One region of the Aliivibrio sp. S10_S31 genome, then DNA from elsewhere that is predicted to be linked to it. Evidence: predicted binding sites of a transcription regulator. Region 1 holds the regulator's gene; each other region holds the start of a gene.

Evidence for each region. Region 1 encodes CRP, which controls carbon source genes, mostly activating them, when cyclic AMP is high. Its sites were predicted from a motif close to TGTGANNNNNNTCACA; they were not measured.
Region 2: the regulator CRP is predicted to act here: its motif matches at 1,563-1,578, upstream of nagE (N-acetylglucosamine-specific PTS transporter subunit IIBC).
Region 3: the regulator CRP is predicted to act here: its motif matches at 2,013-2,028, upstream of HC728_RS09500 (NupC/NupG family nucleoside CNT transporter).
Region 4: the regulator CRP is predicted to act here: its motif matches at 1,306-1,321, upstream of udp (uridine phosphorylase).

What each region holds. Positions count from the first base shown of each region.
Region 1 is NZ_JAAUWR010000003.1:163,573-166,789, reverse strand. Features, by position in the region: gene hslU (HslU--HslV peptidase ATPase subunit) at 1-486, shown strand, start outside; gene HC728_RS03735 (OsmC family protein) at 569-973, opposite strand; gene crp (cAMP-activated global transcriptional regulator CRP) at 1,219-1,851, shown strand; gene HC728_RS03725 (DUF1338 domain-containing protein) at 1,926-2,720, opposite strand; gene astD (succinylglutamate-semialdehyde dehydrogenase) at 2,732-3,217, opposite strand, start outside.
Region 2 is NZ_JAAUWR010000002.1:122,197-125,413, reverse strand. Features, by position in the region: gene HC728_RS02090 (ROK family protein) at 1-177, opposite strand, end outside; gene nagA (N-acetylglucosamine-6-phosphate deacetylase) at 179-1,315, opposite strand; gene nagE (N-acetylglucosamine-specific PTS transporter subunit IIBC) at 1,718-3,211, shown strand.
Region 3 is NZ_JAAUWR010000009.1:28,867-32,083, forward strand. Features, by position in the region: gene deoD (purine-nucleoside phosphorylase) at 1-669, opposite strand, end outside; gene HC728_RS09500 (NupC/NupG family nucleoside CNT transporter) at 692-1,912, opposite strand; gene HC728_RS09505 (L-serine ammonia-lyase) at 2,145-3,217, opposite strand, start outside.
Region 4 is NZ_JAAUWR010000008.1:160,327-163,543, forward strand. Features, by position in the region: gene HC728_RS09310 (zinc/cadmium/mercury/lead-transporting ATPase) at 1-1,182, shown strand, start outside; gene udp (uridine phosphorylase) at 1,415-2,173, shown strand; gene HC728_RS09320 (DUF1887 family protein) at 2,308-3,217, opposite strand, start outside.

The DNA of each region.
Region 1 (3,217 bases):
CCATTAGTAGAAGGCAGCACGGTTAGTACTAAACACGGCATGGTGAAAACCGATCATATGTTATTCATCACTTCAGGTGCATTCCAAATGGCAAAACCATCTGACTTGATCCCTGAATTACAAGGTCGTTTACCAATCCGTGTTGAACTTGAAGCGCTAACAGCAAATGATTTCAAACGCATTTTAACTGAACCTAATGCATCATTAACTGAGCAATACATTGCTCTATTAGCGACCGAAAATGTAAAAGTTGAATTTACTGAAGATGGCATCAGTCGTATTGCTGAATCCGCATTCCAAGTAAATGAAACCACTGAAAACATCGGTGCTCGCCGTCTACACACAGTGATGGAACGACTAATGGAAGAGATCTCTTATGATGCTTCTGAAAAAAATGGCGAAAGCTTAATTGTTGATGCTGAGTATGTAAGTTCACGCCTAGGTGAGCTTGTTGCTGATGAAGACCTAAGCCGCTTCATTCTGTAATCTCTCATAGCTTAAAAATAAAGCCTCGCAAGGGTTAACTTGCGAGGCTTTTTAATATTAACTCACCCTGTAGTTCTAAAGTTTAAGCAGAGATAATTTCCCATGAGTGCGTCATTTTTACGCCCTCACCAAGCATTAAACATACAGAGCAATATTTCTGTAATGAATCCGCAGTGACTCTCTCGACAACCGTTGAATCTAGGTTGTTACCTGTTACTTCAAAGTGAATATTAATGTAAGTAAACAACTTTGGTGCAGTTTCACGACGCTCACTAGATAGCTTAGCAACGCAAGCTGTGACTTCTTGATTTGCCGATTTAAGTCCATCAACAACATCAACAGAACTGCATCCTCCAGCAGCCATTAAGACCATTTCCATCGGACTTGGTGCTTTTTCTCCCCCATTACCATCCATAACAATAGAGTGACCTGATTGAGATTGACCTAGAAAAGACAATCCCTCAATCCATTTAACTTCAGCGTTCATAAAAGCCTCTTTACTACTTAAAAGGAAAACTCGTGATCCATTTCACGAAACTGTGCCCTTGGTCGCACAATTCATACGATCAAAGTCAAGAAATCAATTGCGAAACAAGGTATGATTTTGTTAATTATCTCAACGAACATGCAGCCTTGTTCCGATAACCATATTGTATAGGCCAAACTGATATTTGGCTCAGTTATTTTAAAATGGACATCGCCTACTTGGCAAACGCAGAGGAAGTATAAAGTATGGTTCTAGGTAAACCTCAAACAGATCCAACATTAGAGTGGTTCTTGTCTCACTGTCACATTCATAAGTACCCTTCAAAGAGCACGCTAATTCACGCGGGTGAAAAAGCGGAAACTCTTTACTACATTGTAAAAGGTTCTGTTGCTGTACTTATCAAAGATGAAGAAGGTAAAGAAATGATCCTTTCTTACCTAAACCAAGGTGACTTCATTGGTGAGCTTGGCTTATTTGAAGAAGGTCAAGAGCGTTCAGCGTGGGTTCGTGCGAAAAGCCCTTGTGAAGTAGCAGAAATTTCATTCAAGAAATTCCGCCAACTTATCCAAGTTAACCCAGATATCCTAATGCGTCTTTCTGCGCAAATGGCAACTCGTCTACAAATCACTAGCCAAAAAGTAGGTGACTTAGCATTCCTAGACGTAACAGGCCGTATCGCTCAAACGCTACTGAACCTTGCTAAACAACCTGATGCAATGACTCACCCAGACGGCATGCAAATTAAGATCACTCGTCAAGAGATCGGTCAAATTGTTGGTTGTTCACGTGAAACTGTTGGCCGTATCTTGAAGATGCTTGAAGAGCAAAACCTGATTTCAGCGCACGGCAAAACAATTGTAGTTTACGGTACTCGTTAATTTAACGTCGTTACCATAAGCAAATAAAAACGCAGCTCAATAGCTGCGTTTTTTTATGTCTAGAGATGACAGCTTTACCCGTCAGTACTTTCAAAGATTTTATCCGCAGAAGCCGCAACAAACCCTTTGTATAACTCACCATTTGGTAACTCATAGCGTTTAGCAAATTCGTAAAATCCACCAGGGATCTCAAACTCACCATCACTAAATTTAACCATCACTTTATCCGCCATTGTAGATGATTGCTCTAAACAAACCTCTGGAGAGCCTTTTACTTCTCCACCAACCTCATTAATACTAAATCCAGCATTACGTAAGTGCTGATTAACATCAACCACTTCATCAAAACCATCAAGTTGATTAACATACACGGTAAAATGATTCGCTCCATAACCATGAGCAGCTAACCAAGAAGCATACTCACTCTCTTTTGCTAACACCTTATATTCATCAAAACTTAAAGACCACGGTCTTCCTGAAGACAGAAAGTCACGAGTTGCAAAATAATGAGCAGGAACTTGTTCTACTAATGATTTAATTATGGTTTGAGCATCATCAGATAATTTTTCAACCAATAGCTCACTGATAAACACAAGTGGTGCATTAGGATCTGGGTGCTCAAAATGTTGCGCTTTCAATTTTTTAGCAATAAATTCATATTCATCACACGGTTTATACCCAATAGCTAAAAAGGGCGCGGCTAATGTGGATAAACCAACCTTAGGCAAATTAAACGTCCGCAAGGCAATATGATCATTTACAATATCACCACCACTGGATAGCAATTGATGCACTTGGTCTGCCGATGGCGACAAACGTGTAATATAGTCTTGCCATAATGATGAAAAAAGTGTGTTTACATTATTCATTTTCAGCACTCCTACAAAGTTAAACCTGGAGATAATTGCTCAGGAATCTCACATGCATCACCTTCCATTGATGCCATCGGATAAGCACAATAATCTGCCGCATAATAAGCACTTGGTTTTAAGTTGCCTGATGCACCCGGCCCACCAAATGGCGCATCACCACTTGCTCCTGTTAATTGACGATTTCGATTCACAATTCCAGCTCGAATATGCTCAACGAAATAATCCCATTCACTGTCATCGGTTGAAACTAATCCCGCAGATAATCCATAGCGAGTGTCATTAGCAAGCTCCACAGCTTGCGCTAATGTGGTGTAACGTATGACTTGCAATAGTGGGCCAAAGTATTCTTCATCAGGTAATTCCGCGACATTTGTTGCATCTATTATCCCTGGAGATACAAACGCATGCCCCAAACTTCTCGCTTCCAGTAACGATTCACCGCCTAATGCTTGTAACTTTTTCTGAGCATTTAAGATAAATTCAGCCGCAGCAAT
Region 2 (3,217 bases), on a different contig from region 1:
TATTAAGCCGCGCTCTAATAGTTGACGGGTGATTTTGGTAACACTTGCAGGAGCCAGCTGGCTTACATCTGCAATTTGAATTCGAGAAATCGGACCTTTTTGGTCGATTAAACGATAAACAGCCGCACTGTTTAATTGTTTTACTAGATCTACATTACCAATTTGTCCGCCAGTCATATTAACTTTGCTCGTATTGTCCGTTCACAACAGTCGCTTTTACATTGAAGTCACGATCAAAAATAGCAAGGTTAGCAACCATGTTCTTTTTAATGCGGCCAAGTTTATTATCTAAGCCCATAGCTTGAGCTGGATATAAAGTCGCCATGCGTAGTGCTTCGTCTAAAGCGATTCCAACGTGCTCAACTGTATTCTGAACTGCTTCAATCATAGTCAGAGCTGAGCCACCTAATGTGCCATTTTCATCAACACATTTGCCATCCTTGTAATATACTTTCTTACCCACAAAAATAAAGTATTCCATGTCAGCACCTGCAGGAGCTGTGGCATCGGTCACTAATACTAGTTTTTCTTTCTTTATTTTGTGTGCAATACGGATGTTTGCATAGTCAACATGGAAACCATCAGCAATGATGCCAGCATAAACGTCTGGAGTATCATAAATTGCACCCACAACACCTGGTTCACGACCAACCATAGGTGTCATTGCATTAAACAAGTGAGTTGCGAAAGTGATACCTGACTCAAACCCTTGACGAGCTTCAGCATAAGTTGCGTTTGTGTGGCCAATAGATACCACGATACCTGCTTTATGAAGGCGCTCGATATGCTCAGGATCATTTTGCTCTGGTGCTAGCGTTACTTTTGCTATTAGGTCTGCGTTATCACACATAAGTTGGATCATGTCTGAGTCTGACGTACGGATATGATCAACGCTGTGAATGCCTTTTTTCATTACGTTTAGGTATGGACCTTCTAGGTGCAAACCTAAAGATTGGTTTTGATATTTGCTGTGGTATTCACGAGCTGCTTCGATTGCCGCACGCATATCTTCATCAGAAGAAGTAATCAACGTTGGTAAGAAGCTAGTACAGCCTGATTTTAGGTTTGCTTCATGCATAATTTGCATGGTTTCTGCTGTAATTTCATCATTAAGCATTACACCGCCACAACCATTAAGCTGAAGATCGATAAAGCCTGGGCTTAGAATCGCTCCATCTAAGTCTTTTAGCTCAATACCAGCTGGTAGTTCTGATGTTGGGCAAACAGCTTCAATCTCTGTTCCATTAATGATTACTGAATGGTCAGTAAGAACATCGTTACCTGTATAAACTTTACAGTTAGTTAGCGCATACATAGCTTGAATCCTTTGGTTATAATTTAGAGTACGAAAAAAAATAAACTTTTTTCGTTGAAATTTTTAAGCAGGTGAAAATAGAACTGCTTACTGAGCGGTACACTCAGAATACCTAAATGTTACGTTCAGTAATGACAAAATTTGGTCATAATATGCACCAAATTTTATTCCTGATGTTTTATTCTTTCGAATGATAAAATAAGTTTTATGATCTCGCTAGCAAAATACCCTAAATATTCCTTCCGCAGGTGATAATGATCACAATACGTTAGCTTTTAATTTGCGGGGCGAAATTAATCCCTTACACTGACCCTGTTTATAACGAGTAACGAAATAAGTTTTGTGAAGAACAGGTTAAGTTATTCAAAAAAAATCTAAAATCCTTATAGGGGGAAACTAAAGGTGAATATTTTAGGATATTTTCAAAAAGTAGGTAAGGCACTGATGGTACCAGTTGCTACATTACCTGCAGCAGCAATTTTAATGGGTATTGGTTACTGGATTGACCCGGTAGCTTGGGGTGGCAACAGTGCACTTGCAGCGTTTTTAATCAAAGCTGGTGCGGCTATCATCGACAACATGTCAGTACTGTTCGCAGTAGGTGTTGCTTATGGTATGTCTAAAGATAAAGATGGTGCAGCTGCACTTTCTGGTTTTGTTGGTTTCCTAGTTGTTACTACTCTTCTTTCACCAGGAGCAGTTGCTCAAATTCAGGGTATTGATCCTGCTGCAGTTCCAGCTGCATTTGGTAAAATCAATAACCAATTTGTTGGTATCTTAGTTGGTATCGTATCTGCTGAAATCTACAACCGTTTCTCTTCTGTAGAACTGCATAAAGCACTTGCATTCTTCTCAGGTAAGCGTCTTGTACCTATCCTAACTTCTTTCGCAGGTATCTTAATTGCGTTTGTACTTATGTACATCTGGCCTGCAATTTACGGTGGCCTAGTACACTTTGGTGAATCAATCCAAGGTATGGGTTCTGTTGGTGCTGGTATCTACGCATTCTTCAACCGTCTACTTATCCCTGTTGGTCTTCACCACGCACTTAACTCTGTGTTCTGGTTTGACGTAGCGGGTATTAACGATATTCCTAACTTCCTAGGTGGCGCTAAGTCTATCGCTGAAGGTACTGCAACTGTAGGTGTTACAGGTATGTACCAAGCTGGTTTCTTCCCAATCATGATGTTTGGTCTACCAGGTGCAGCACTAGCTATCTACCACACTGCTAAAGTTGAGAACAAAGAAAAAGTTGCATCTATCATGATCGCTGCTGGTTTCGCATCATTCTTCACTGGTGTAACAGAACCTCTAGAATTCTCATTCATGTTCCTTGCTCCTGCACTATACGTAGTTCACGCAGCATTAACAGGTATCTCTGTATTCATCGCAGCATCTATGCAATGGATTGCAGGTTTCGGTTTCTCAGCTGGTCTTGTAGATATGGTACTTTCTACTCGTAACCCTCTAGCTGTTAACTGGTACATGCTAATTATCCAAGGTATCGTATTCTTCGCAATCTACTACTTCGTATTCCGCGCTGTAATCGTTAAGTTCAACCTTAAGACTCCAGGCCGTGAAGACGACGAAGACGAAGAAGGTTCAACAGTTGGCGGTTCTAAAGAAACTGGTGAGCTAGCTAAACAATACCTTAAAGCTCTAGGTGGCCACGAAAACCTAGAAAACATCGATGCTTGTATCACTCGTCTACGTCTAACTCTTAAAGACACTAGCGTAATCAGCGAGAAGCAACTTAAAGCTCTAGGTGCAATGGGTGTGGTTAAACTTGGTTCAAACAACGTTCAAGTTATCCTTGGTCCTCTTGCTGAAATCGTAGCTGGCGAAATGAAAAAAATCCCAGCTTCTGAAGACCTAACAGCAGTTGCACTACCATAATTATTG
Region 3 (3,217 bases), on a different contig from region 1:
ATGAAGTTCAGTTCGACGTTCATCCGCCGTCAAATGTTCATGGTTTTTAATATGGTCAGTCACGGTACATAGGGCAACGGCATTACAATGGTTTTCTGCTGCTGCACTATAAAGTGCATTAACTTCCATCTCTACTCCAAGAATGCCATAGCGTGCCATCATGTCGTATTGCTCTTCATCAGGACGATAAAATAGATCAGAAGAAAAAACGTTACCTACAAGGTAATTAATGTCAGTCGTTTTTAACGTATTAACACACTCACTAAGCATATTGTAATTTGCAGTTGCAGCAAAATCGTTATCTTTAAAACGAATGCGATTCATTTTTGAATCGGTTGATGCCCCAATAGCTACAATAAGATCTTTAAGTTTCACATCATCATGAATAGCGCCACAGCTTCCAATACGGATAAAGTTTTTTACCTTATAAGTGGTCATTAGTTCATGAAAGTAAATGGATGCAGACGGTGCGCCCATTCCGTGACCCATGACTGAGATTTTTCGACCTTTAAATTCGCCAGTAAAACCTAACATGCCTCGAACATCAGTAACTTGAACTACATTTTCTAAATAAGTTTCTGCTATTAATTTTGCGCGAAGTGGATCACCTGGCATCAAGATAGTATCTGCAAATGCATCCAGTGGTGCATTAATATGTGGAGTCGACATGATTAATCCTTATTAGTACATGTTAAGAAAATGAAAGAAGCGCACCAGCAATGGTACCTGACATTAAGTTTGCAAGAATTGCGGCCATTAAAACACGAGGTCCAATTTCCGAAAGAATATGGCGTTTATTTGGACATATAGCACCAAGGCCACCAATAACCATCGCTAAAGAACCAATGTTGGCAAAGCCACAAAGGCTGAATACAACAATAGCTTGAGTTTTTGGAGACAAGGTTTCCGCTATTTCAATAAAGTTGATATAGGCAACAAACTCATTAACCGCAATTTTTTGGCCAATTAGTGATGCTGCGGTAACGGCTTCGCTCCAAGGAACCCCCATTAAAAAAGCCAGAGGAGATAATATATAACCGATAATCAGTTCTAGGCTTAAACCTTCAATCGAGATTAAATCACCAATACCGCCAACTAAGCTATTTACTAATGCGATCAAAGCAACAAAGGAGATAAGTAAGGCTGTCACGGTGGCGACTTGATTCATCCCCATGATAGAACCATCAGTTATCGCATCTAAGAGTGATTTAGGTGTGGTTTCGTCATCGATTTCGATTTCATTAGTGATTTTTTCTTGTTCTGTTTGTGGGCAAAGTAATTTGGCAAACAGAAGTCCAGCAGGAGCCGTCATAAAGCAAGCGGTTAAAATATATTTTGGGTCTATTCCTAAATTGATGTAGCCAATCATTGTACCGCCAGCAACGCTCGCTAATCCGCCTGTCATTACCGCAAACAGTTCAGAGCGAGTCATTTTTTTGATTAACGGACGTACCATTGAAGGAGCTTCGATAGGACCAACAAAAATGTTAGCCGTAGCAGACATTGATTCCGCTTTGCTCGTACCGAATAATTTAGATAACGCACCACCGATTAAATTAATCACAAACTGCATTATTTTGAGGTAATAAAGCACGGAGATAAGTGCAGAAATAAAGATAACGACACAAAGAACGTTAATCACAAAAATAAAACCGACTTTATAGTTAGCGAGATCGCCAAATACGAAGGTTAATCCCTCATTTGAGAAGTTAATAATATGGTTAACGGCATCACTCATCATTTGTAGTATTCCTTGACCTAAAGGAACGTACATTACAAAAGCACCGAATGATATTTGAGTAATAAGTGCAATGATAATTGTTCTTACATTGATGGCTTTTTTATTCTCGGATAGCAAAAATCCAATGAACAATAGCACCAAGATTCCAACACAGCTCATGAATAATGACATGAAATACTCCAAAGGATTTAAAAGGTAATAAAGACAATACGGCGGCTAAAAAAGCAAAAAGCGGAAATTTTTCCGCTCTTATCTATTTGTGTGGGAATAGTATGATAGTAGTCACAAATTAAAGAGGTTGATTTGTATTTCTGTTATGCAAATCAAACTATGAAAATAGGGCTTAATTGAGTTATTTAGGCCTGTAGAAGAAGAGCTTCATGGAAGTATAGAGCGGCCATTATTACTCACAAGGAGGAGCCATATGAATTAAAGCCAATCCTCCTAGTGAAGTTTCTCGATATTTCTTATTCATGTCTTTTCCTGTTTGGTACATGGTCTCAATGACTTTATCGAGTGAGATTAAGCATTTGCTTGTGCGCTTTAATGCCATACGTGAAGCATTTATGGCTTTCATTGCTCCCATCGCGTTTCGTTCGATACAAGGAACCTGAACCAGTCCCCCAATGGGGTCACAAGTCATGCCTAAGGAATGTTCCATTGCAATTTCAGCGGCCATGCAAATTTGTTCATTACTGCCACCAAGAAGCGATGTTAGTCCAGCCGCCGCCATGGAGGACGACACGCCAACTTCACCTTGGCAACCAACTTCGGCTCCAGAGATAGAGGCGTTGGTTTTGTATAAAATCCCGATAGCACCCGATACGGCTAAAAAGTCTTTAAGTTGCTTAGTGTCTAAGGGTTTAATAAATTTGTGGTAGTACATCAAAACACTTGGAATCACACCTGCTGCACCGTTTGTAGGGGAGGTTACAACCTGACCGCCCGCTGCATTTTCTTCGCTAACGGCAAAAGCAAACAGATTCACCCAATCTAATACTTCCATAGGATCATTATGCGTGGATGTATTCACTTCTAATTTTTTGAGTAATGCAGGTGCTCTACGGGTGACATTTAAGCCACCTTCAAGAATGCCTTCAGTTTGAAAGCCTCTTTCCATGCAAAGGGACATGACTTTCCAGATTTGGTCTACTTTAGAATTAATTGCTTCCATTGACTGAAATGAGACTTCATTACGTAATACTAATCCGCTTAGGCTGAGTCCATGTTTTTCTGCTTTTTCTAGCATTTCATCCGCTGAGCCAAACGGGAATTCTACTGTAATTTCTGGTGCTTGATTTTCATTTTTAAGCTCGCTTTCGGTTGCGATGAAACCGCCGCCAATAGAGTAATACGTTTCGATTGCGATTTGTTTGTTATCAATAGTAAAAGCAGAAATAGTCATGCCATTTTCATGCAGAGGTAAATTCGTTTTATGAAACAGCATGTCTGTCTGATAATTGAAGGAGATGGTTG
Region 4 (3,217 bases), on a different contig from region 1:
CTTGATAAATTTAGCCGTTGGTATACTCCGGCAATGATGGTGCTGTCGTTATTGGTTATCATTATTCCACCACTGATGTTTGGTCAGTCATGGGATACATGGATTTATCGTGGTTTAGCTATGCTATTGATTGCCTGTCCCTGTGCGTTAGTGATTTCTACGCCTGCAGCGATTACTTCTGGTTTAGCAACGGCGGCAAAACGTGGTGCATTAATTAAAGGTGGCGCAGCTCTAGAAGAGTTAGGTCATATCCAAAATATCGCATTTGATAAAACAGGCACATTAACACAAGGAAAACCAGTTTTAACCGATATCCGAGTATTAACTGAAACCGAAACGGAAGAAAGTATTTTACTTCAATCAGCTGCGGTAGAGATGGGCTCATCGCATCCGCTAGCAAGAGCTGTTGTAGTTAGAGCGCAAGAGCAGGGGCTAACGGTTATTGAAGCAGATAATCGTGAGACGGTTGTTGGTAAAGGTATTAAAGGAACGGTTAACGATCAACATATTGAATTGTATGCACCTCAACAATTTGATGGTGAAGTTATTCCTGAAATTGAAAGCCAAATCGCCTTCTTAGAGCAGCAAGGTAAAACAGTTGTTCTGGTTCTGATTAATGAGCAGATCTCTGGATTATTAGCATGGCGTGATGAACTCCGCCCTGATGCTAAAATGGCTGTGGAAAAGTTGGTTAAATTAGGAATTAAACCAATCATGCTTACTGGTGATAATGAGCGAGCAGCAAAAGCCATCGCTGCGGAGTTAAATATTGACTATAAAGCAGGTTTATTACCTTCAGATAAAGTGAAGTATGTTGAGCAATTAACCGCTAATGCGAAAACGGCAATGGTAGGTGATGGCATTAACGATGCACCAGCAATGAAAACCGCATCTATTGGTATAGCGATGGGAGGGGGAACCGATGTTGCTCTTGAAACAGCAGATGCTGCGTTAACGCATAACCGCTTAGAAGAGCTTGCACCAATGGTGGCACTATCAAAAGCAACACTAAGCAATATTCGTCAGAACATTACCTTAGCGCTTGGTTTAAAAGCTGTCTTCTTAGTGACTAGCTTGTTTGGTATTACCGGTTTATGGGTTGCGGTATTAGCAGATAGCGGCGCAACAGCTCTCGTTACTTTAAATGCACTTCGTTTATTACGCTTTAAAGAGAAAGAGTAATAATATACAAATGAATTTAGTGAAGTAACTCAAATTAAAGCGCTCGTATTATGAGCGCTTTTCTATTTTTATGTGATGCCAATCGATTTTCTTTGCAAGAATGTAATATGAAAGCATGTCATTTGAGGTCTTTGTCACATAAAGCCGTCATTTAATTGGGTAAAGTAACTTCATCAAATCAAATATAACTAATTTAATTAACGCGGCCCTACAAAACCGCAAGGAGCTAACCATGACAGCAGCAGTATTCCATTTAGGCGTAACAAAAGAAGATCTTCAAGGTGCAGAAATGGCGATCATCCCAGGTGATCCAGCACGCGTTCAGAAAATCGCAGAACAAATGGAAAACCCTAAGTTTTTAGCAAGCCACCGTGAATACACAGTGTACCTAGCTGAGCTAGATGGCAAGAAGATTGTGGTATGTTCTACAGGTATTGGTGGTCCATCAACATCGATTGCGGTTGAAGAACTTGCTCAACTAGGTGTTCGTACTTTCCTACGTGTAGGTACAACTGGTGCAATTCAACCTCATGTGAATGTAGGTGATATGATTGTTACTACAGGTTCAGTTCGTTTAGATGGTGCGAGTCTTCACTTTGCTCCAATGGAATTCCCTGCAGTTGCTGACTTTGACGTTGCAACTGCAATGCGTAAAGCGGTAGTTGACCAAGGTGCAAATGTACACACAGGTGTAACAGCATCAAGTGATACCTTCTACCCGGGTCAAGAGCGTTACGACACGTTCTCTGGTCGTGTTGTTAAGCGCTTCCAAGGCTCAATGCAAGAATGGCAAGACATGGGCGTATTGAACTTTGAAATGGAATCAGCGACGTTATTAACTATGTGTGCAAGCTCTGGTTTACGTGCAGGTTGTGTTGCGGGTGTAATTATCAACCGTACTCAAAAAGAAATCCCAGATCACGCAACGCTAAAAGAAACAGAAGCGCGTTCAATTAAAGTGGTAATTGAAGCTGCTCGAAATCTTCTATAATAGGAAGAGCACAAAGAAATATAGAGTGCCGGTGGTTCATAGTGAATCACCGGCATTTTTATATGAATTGAAAAGCAGTAAAAAGGCCCACAACAGGGCCTTTTTAGTATCAGAGAGGATCTTAATCGAAAATATTAATGACCACCGGCCGCTAAGAACCAGTTAAGAAGGTGTTTTTTAAGATCGCCTAATTCATCAGGGCCGATAATCGCCAAGCCTAAGTCTTGTGCGCGCATAATGTCGTTATTACGTAGAGGACGGAAGCTAACAAGCATTGCACGAGCTTGCAGTCCACCAAGTAAATCACGTAATGATTCTAATTTGTATAGCGTATCATCACCATCATCACGCATGCCTTTGGTTTTACATTCAATGATATGCAGTTTGTTATTTACGATACTAACCACATCAAGTTCATTACGAACGTCTTTTTCACCAATTTCCCGATGCACTTGAACATTTAACGAGTGGTCTTGCAGAGTTGGTAAATATTGCTGAATATCGACAACCGTGTTGTGAACCAATATTTCAAGCCATTCACCATTGGCTAAACGACGAGCTTCTTCGCAATCAAAAGTGAGTATGCCATTTTCATACGTAGCTAACCCTGTTTCAACAAGATCAGTTAGTAGCATATTAAGTTCTTTATAGCTCTGTTGTTTCTCTGTTACTTCAACATCTAAACGTTGTTCTTTGCGACAAGTGGTGGCTAAATAGTTTAATGTTGCTAAGCCCGGGCCTAACTCTAATGCGTTGCTTGCCCAGCGTTGGCATAGTTCTCTTAAGCGCTTATCGATACTTTCTGGTAATTCAGTTTCTGAAAACTCACAGCGAGCCCCAAAAATAGCAAGATAATCACTCAAGCGAATATTATCAGCAACGTGTTTTTGTTTGCGACCATCTGGGTATAACCAACATAATTTGTCACTGTATGGCTCTACAACAAAGATTGGCCAATGATATGAACGGAACACTTCATAGGCAGAAAGAAGACGGTGACGAAGACCACAACTTGCATTTAATTTGATGTCACTAAAGTGAAGT